One region of the Micromonospora sp. NBC_01405 genome, then DNA from elsewhere that is predicted to be linked to it. Evidence: riboswitches for the same ligand, from Rfam matches in the RefSeq annotation. Region 1 holds a riboswitch; the other holds the start of a gene.

Region 1 (3,618 bases):
TCCAGCATCACGGTGACCTCGTCGCCGTGCCGGTAGAGGATGACCGAGACGTCGTCCACCTCGCGGGTGACCAGCTTCCGCTGCGGCAGCGTGGCCATGTCCACGAGCGCGTGCCAGCCGTCGCTGATCCGGTTCAGCTCGGACACGCTCTGGTTGACCTGGGCCCCCTGCTTGTACGCCAGGTGCCCCCCGAGGTAGGCCCCCGCGCTCGCCGCGGTCAGCCCGAGGTACGCCAGCGCCCGCCCGGTCCCGTGCCGCCCACTCAGCCGGGCGGCCAGCGAGCCCGTGTACAGGGCCAGGCCGACGGTGTTGGAGGCGGCGTGCACCAGGCCGACCCGCCGCTGGTCCCGGGTGAGGGCCGCCCAGTCGTTCAGCCCGGCGACCGCCGCCGGGAGGGCGCCGACCGTGCCCAGCCCGACCAGCGTGGTGGCCGCCCGACGCTGACCGGGCATGAGGTCCAGCACGGCGGCGCTGATCCAGGCGCCCACCGGCACCTGCACCAGCGCCGGGTGCAGCGGATGCCCGAGGAAGACGCCGTGCAGCAGGTCGCGCACCCGCTGCGGGCGGATGGTGGCCTGGACGGCGCGCTGCAACCGGTCCCCGACCCGGTCCAGCGCCGAGTTCTGTTCGATTCTCGTCAAGAGTGCCCGCATCCCGTCCGGCTTCCCGGCAGGAGCGGTCGCAAACCGGTCGGCGGTGACGAGCTTGTCGCCGTACGTGTCAACCGGCCGTCCGGGGACGCGGCCGACACCGCCGCCGGACCCGCACGTCACCGGCCCGGGTGCCGGCGGCGGGGTCCCCGCGCTGCCACCGGCCAGCAGCGCGGGGCCCGGCGACTATTGCCAGGGGCCGCTGCGGCAGATGAACCTATCGGTGTCGCTGTACTGGGTCACGCTGCCGTCGAAGTAGCTGTAGCTGACCCGCACCTGCAGGCCGATGTTGGAGAAGGGGCAGCTGGCGAAGAGGGTCGGTCCGGCGCTCGTAAAGGTCCCGACGCTGCCGGAGTACCAGGTGACCGTCCAGGTCGTCGTGCCGGTGCTGGTGGCGTCGCAGTAGAACTGCGACCCGCCGGACTCACAGAAGGGCGCGGGGGCGCTGGCCAGGGCCGGGGTGGCTACGGCGGCGGTCAGGCCGAGGGTGGTGAGGACGGAGGCGAGCAGGACCCTGACGGTGGCACGCATGAAGATCCTCCCGAGCGTAGCGGGTTGGGTACCGAGGGTGAACACCACGCTATCTCAGCAATCGAGGTTCATGAATCGGCCGTTCGCCGGTGGGTTACCGCCCAACGGTCGTGGTGCACCGCCTCGGCGAGAGGACGCTTCCGCCGCCATCCGTGCCGTTCCAGGTCTGGCACGGTCGCCAGGTGGCTGACCGGCCCGAGGCAGAGCCACGCCACCGGCCGGATGCCGTCCGGAATGCCGAGCAGCCCGGCCAGGAACGGCTCCCGGTAGAAGGAGACCCAGCCGACGCCGATCCCCTCGGCGGTGGCGGCGAGCCACAGGTTCTGGATGGCCAGGCAGACCGAGTAGAGGCCGGCGTCGGCGATGGCGTGCCGCCCGAGGACGGCCGGGCCGCCCCGCGCCGGGTCGTAGGTGACCACGATCGACAGGGTCGACTCCAGCACTCCGTCGATCTTGATCCGGGCGAACCGCTCGGCCGCCTCGCCGTCGAGGGTGGCGGCGAACGTATCCCGTTCGACCTGGACGTGCTCGTGGAACCGGCGGCGGGTTTCGGCGTCCCGGACCAGGACGAAGTCCCACGGTTGCGAGTATCCGACGCTGGGCGCGGCGTGCGCCGCGTCGAGGATCCGGTGCAGGGTGTCCGCCGGCACCGGCTCTCCGGTGAACTCGGCCCGGACGTCCCGGCGGCGGTGGATGGTGTCGTAGATGTCCACAGGCAGGCTCCCGCTGCGCTCGGCCCACCGCTGCGGTGGGCACCCGACGCGAGGCCGGTCTTCGGACTCCCGGATCGACGCCCGACCGTCCGCCTTCCCAGCCGTGCGGCCAGTGGCTGCGCGTGACGCGCGTGGACGGCGGCTCCCCGGTCACCGCGGCGGGCCCGTGCCGGATTCCCACCGGCTTCCCGATTCTCCCCGCAGACGCGGGGCACCTCACATGATCGTGCCGCCGCCGATGCTAGCGCCGCGCGCGTGCGCCGTCGGGACGGACGGGCCGCTACGGTCGATGTCGGGGTGTCCACCACCACCCCGAGGGCCGGCCCGCCGGCCACCTCGGCATGCACCGCCAGCCCGGCGGCCCGCAGCCGAGGGTCAAGCCGTCCGACCAGGAGGGACGCCAATGGGGGTACGGGTCGAACGCGCCGGGGCCGTGACCACGGTGATCCTGGACCGGCCGGCTGCCCGCAACGCCGTCGACGGGTCGACCGCCCGGGCCCTGGCCGACGCGTTCCGCGCCTTCGATGCCGACCCGGAGGCGGCGGTGGCCGTGCTCTGGGGAGCGGGCGGGACGTTCTGCGCCGGGGCGGACCTGAAGGCGATCGGCACCCCCGGCGGCAACCGGGTCGAGCCCGACGGCGACGGCCCGATGGGCCCGACGCGGATGCGACTGTCCAAGCCGGTGATCGCGGCGATCTCCGGGTACGCCGTGGCCGGCGGGCTGGAACTGGCCCTCTGGTGCGACCTGCGGGTGGCCGAGTCCGACGCGGTGCTCGGGGTCTTCTGCCGGCGCTGGGGGGTGCCGCTGGTCGACGGGGGGACCTTCCGGCTGCCCAGGCTGATCGGCGAGAGCCGGGCGATGGACCTGATCCTCACCGGCCGACCGGTGCCGGCCGAGGAGGCGTACGCGATGGGTCTGGTGAACCGGCTGGTCGCGCCGGGTGAGGCCCGGGTGGAGGCCGAGCGGCTGGCCGCCGGGATCGCCCGCCACCCGCAGACCTGCCTGCGCAATGACCGGGCGGCGGTGCTGGCCGGCGCCAACCTGACCGAGCCGGAGGCCTTCGCGGTCGAGCTGGCCCACGGCGCGGAGTCGCTGGCGGCCGACGCGGCGGCGGGTGCGGCCCGCTTCGCCGCGGGCGCCGGCCGGCACGGCGCACCCGCGTCTCCCTGACCGGCCACACCGCACCCGCCCCCTGACCGTCAGCACCGCACCGGCACGACCTCGTGCTCGTCGGACGATCAGGGAGCCACCGGCGCTACCTCAGGTTGCGCAGGGCGTCCTCGATGGCGCGGTGGAACGTCGGATACGCGTAGATCATGTTCCGGAGCTGGGGCAGCGGGACCGCCGCGTGCACCGCCACCACCAGGCCCGACAGCACCTCGCCGCCGGCCGGGCCGACCGAGGTCGCGCCGACCAGGACGCCCCGGTCGGCGTCGGCGACCAGCTTGATCAGTCCGTCGGCCTGGTGGATCCAGCCCCGGGTGGACGAGCCGAGCCGGCTAACGCCGACCTGCACGTTGATGCCGCGCTCGCGGGCCTGCCGCTCGGTCAGCCCGACCGCGCCCACCTCGGGGTCGGTGAAGGTGACCCGGGGCAGCGCCCGGTAGTCGGCGTGCGGCACGCCGCCGGCGATCCCGGCCCCCGCCGTGCTCGCCGCGCCGCCGACCACGCTGGCGGTGCCGCTGGCGTCCGGGCCGGACCGCGCCCGCCGGACGTGGTCGAG
Region 2 (3,618 bases), 2.7 Mb from region 1:
CGCACCGCGCGCAGCGTGAGCAGGTCGGCGGCACCGGGTCCGGCCCCGACGAAATGGACGGTCATGACTCTCCCTTGGTGACGGTCCACTGGCTGACGGCACGCGCGGGCGTCCAGCCGGTGAAGCCGCCGAGCGGCTCGGCGCGCTCGACGTGCAGACGGACGAGCTCGCCGCCACGGCGACGGTACTGCTCGAGCAGCACCGCCTCGGTCTCGGCCGTGACGCCGTGGACGACGAGCCGGCCACCGGTGCCGAGCGCGTCCCAGCACGCTTCGAGCACGCCGGGGACGGTCGCTCCACCGCCGACGAACACCGCGTCAGGGCGCTCGAGACCGGCCAGGGCGTCGGGCGCCGAGCCCTCGACGAGACGCAGGCCGGGAACGCCGAGCGTGGCGGCGTTGCGACGCACGAGCGCGGCGCGGTCGGCGCGGGACTCGATCGCGATCGTCCGCGCCGTCGGCCACGCACGCATCCACTCCACGCCGATCGAGCCGCTGCCGGCGCCGACGTCCCACAGCAGTTGACCGGGAGCGGGCGCGAGCCGGGCCAGGGCGCTGGCACGCAGGTCGCGCTTGGTGATCTGCCCGGCGTGCTCGAACGCGTCGTCGGGGAGCACCCCGCCCGCGGCCCAGCCCGGTCCGGTGCCCCGGATTTCGGCGGCCAGGACGTTCAGCCGGGGCACGTCCACGACGTTCCACGAAGCCGCGGTCGACTCGGCACGCGACTCACCTGCGGCGCCGAGGTCGCCGAGCACGGCCAGCCTGGACTCTCCCCAGCCGAGTCCGGTGAGCAGCGCAGCGACGGCGGCAGGCGTCGTTTCGTCGCTGGAGAGCACGAGCAGCCGCCGCCCGGGGGCGAGCGCGGGGACGACGAGGCGCACGTCGCGGCCGACCAGGCTCACCGTGGTGACGGACTCCGCCGGCCACCCGAGACGTGCTCGAGCGAGCGCCACGGAGGAGACCGCAGGCACGATCGTCACCCGTTGCGGGCCCAGGATGTCCAGCAGCGTCGTGCCGACGCCCGACACGAGCGGGTCGCCCGACGCCAGCACGACGACGGGCCTGCGCGCGGCGCCCAGCAGGCCCGGCAGATTCTCACGCAGCGGCGACGGCCACGCGACGCGCTTCTGGCCGTCGACCGGCGGCACCGCATCGAGATGCCGGGCTCCGCCGAGCAGCGTCGCAGCCCCGTGCACCAGCGTCCGAGACGGCTCCGGAAGGCCCGCCCAGCCGTCGGCCCCGAGCCCGACAACGGTCACGTGCGCCTCCATGGTTGCACCCTAGCCCGGTCCGCCCGGCCGCCGGACCGCTGCCTGGGCCGTCAGGACGGCGTCTAGGGTGATGCGAAGGTTCGAGGTGCCCCACGGCCGATGGCCACGGGGAGAATCTGGGAAGCCGGTGAGAATCCGGCACAGGGCCCGCTGCGGTAACTCAGGCACAGACCTGGGAAGTCCGAAGACCGGCCTCGATCCGAGCCGCGACGCGTCCGCGTCGTGGACGGTCATGGCAGATCGAGCGGGAGCCCTATATGCCAGCGCAGTACCCCTTTTGTGCCGTCGTCGGCTCCGACGACATGACTCTCGCCCTCACCCTGGTCGCGATCGATCCGCTCATCGGCGGCGTCCTGGTCCGCGGGGAGAAGGGCACCGCCAAGACCACCACCGTGCGCGGCCTCGCCGAGGTGCTGCCGCTGGTGCGGACGTATGCGGGCGACCGGTTCTCGGTCGACCCGGACGATTCCCTGGCGGTCTGCCCCGACGGGCCCATCGACGCGTCCACGCCCGTCGTCGAGCGGCCGGTGCGGCTCGTCGAGCTGCCCGTCGGTGCGAGCGACGACCGGGTGACGGGCTCCCTCAAGCTCGACGCGGCGCTGCGCGACGGCGTAGTGGCGTTCGAGCCGGGCCTGCTCGCCCGAGCCCACCGCGGCCTGCTCTACGTCGACGAGGTCAACCTGCTGCACGACCACCTCGTCGATCTGCTGCTCGACGCAGCGGCTACCGGCCGGGTCAGCGTGGAGCGCGACGGCTTCTCAGTCGAGCACGCCTCCCGGTTCGTGCTGATCGGCACGATGAACCCCGAGGAGGGCGAGCTGCGTCCGCAGCTGCTCGACCGGTTCGGCCTGACCGTCGAGGTCGCCGCACCGCGCGACCCCTCCCTGCGGGTGGAGGTCGTGCGTCGCCGGCTGGCGTTCGACGCCGACCCGGAGGGCTTCACCACACGCTGGGCCGACGAGCAGGACGCCCTGCGCGCGCGGCTGGTGGCAGCCCGGCGGCTCGTGCTGGGCGTCGTGCTCGACGACCGGACGCTGACGACCATCGCCGAGGTGTGCGCCGCGTTCGACGTCGACGGCCTGCGCGCGGACCTCGTCACCGCCCGCACCGCCTCGGCGCACGCCGCCTGGCAGGGACGCGCGCACGTGACCCGCGAGGACGTCCGCGTCGCCGCCCGTCTCGCGTTGCCGCACCGCCGGCGCCGCAACCCGTTCGACGAGCCCGGCCTGGACGAGGACCGGCTCGACGACCTGCTGGGCAACGACGACCCTGACCCCGGACCGGACGGGCCCGACGACGGCCCCGGTGGTCCCGGCGGCGGGCCGCCGGACGACGCCCCGCAGGACGGCCGGTCCCGGGACGTCCACGACTCCCACGCCGCAGGATCGCCCGCGCCGGACAACGCGCCGCAGCCTGCCGTTGCCGGATCGGTCGCGTCCGCCGGCGAGCCGGCACGCGCCCGCCTGCTCGTCGTACGGGGCACCGGCGAAGGCCAGGCCGGCCGCCGGTCCCGGGCACGCACACCTCAGGGCCGGGTCGTCGGGCAGCAGCGCGGATCGTCCGTCGCCAGGCGCCTGCACCTGCCGGGCACCATCACCGAGGCGGCACCGCACCAGCGTTCCCGTGGCGGCTTGGTCGATAGCCGCGGTCTCGTCTTCGCCCCGGGCGACCTGCGCCGCGCAGAAACCGTCGGGCGGGAGTCGAACCTCGTCCTGCTGTGCGTCGACGCGTCCGGCTCGATGGCCGCGCGACGTCGCATGGAGCAGGTCAAGACCGCCGTGCTCTCGCTGCTGCTGGACGCCTACCGCCGCCGGGACAAGGTCGCGCTGGTGACGTTCCGCCAGCGCACCGCCGACGTCGCCCTGCCGCCGACCGGGTCCATCGATGTCGCCTCCCGACGCCTGGCCGACCTGCCGGCCGGCGGGCGTACGCCGCTCGCCGAGGGCCTGGAGCGCTCTGCGGAGGTGCTGCGCCGCGAGGCGCTGCGCGACCCGTCCCGCCGGCCGCTGCTGGTCGTGGTGACCGACGGCCGTGCGACCTTCGGGCCGGACGCGCTCGGTCGTGCCCACCGCGCGGCGACGCACCTGGCCGCCACCGGCGTGCAGAGCGTCGTGGTCGACTGCGAGACCGGACGCTTCCGGCTCGGCCTTGCCGCGCAGCTGGCCGCAACCCTGCAGGCCGAGCACGTGCCGCTCGGTGAGGTGACCGCCGAGGGGCTCACCGGCGTCGTCCACACGGCGACCGCGCCGCGCGAGGGGGTGGCCTGATGCCGCAGGGCAAGCCGCTGGTCGTCCCGGACGACGGCATCACCACCCGTGCACGGCGCAACCGCCCGCTGCTGATGGTCC

What was found. Region 1 has a riboswitch for cobalamin ahead of bluB (5,6-dimethylbenzimidazole synthase). Riboswitches for the same ligand answer to the same signal wherever they lie in the genome.
Region 2: another riboswitch for cobalamin. It lies ahead of OG559_RS23005 (VWA domain-containing protein); the one in region 1 lies ahead of bluB (5,6-dimethylbenzimidazole synthase).

What each region holds. Positions count from the first base shown of each region.
Region 1 covers NZ_CP109532.1:2,582,070-2,585,687, forward strand. Annotated here, with positions in the region: gene OG559_RS10605 (DUF2231 domain-containing protein) at 1-653, opposite strand, end outside; gene OG559_RS10610 (hypothetical protein) at 837-1,181, opposite strand; gene bluB (5,6-dimethylbenzimidazole synthase) at 1,250-1,894, opposite strand; cobalamin riboswitch at 1,929-2,128, opposite strand; gene OG559_RS10620 (crotonase/enoyl-CoA hydratase family protein) at 2,298-3,065, shown strand; gene OG559_RS10625 (dihydrolipoyl dehydrogenase family protein) at 3,151-3,618, opposite strand, start outside.
Region 2 covers NZ_CP109532.1:5,289,185-5,292,802, reverse strand. Annotated here, with positions in the region: gene cobM (precorrin-4 C(11)-methyltransferase) at 1-65, opposite strand, end outside; gene cbiE (precorrin-6y C5,15-methyltransferase (decarboxylating) subunit CbiE) at 62-1,270, opposite strand; cobalamin riboswitch at 1,337-1,482, shown strand; gene OG559_RS23005 (VWA domain-containing protein) at 1,528-3,537, shown strand; gene cobO (cob(I)yrinic acid a,c-diamide adenosyltransferase) at 3,537-3,618, shown strand, end outside.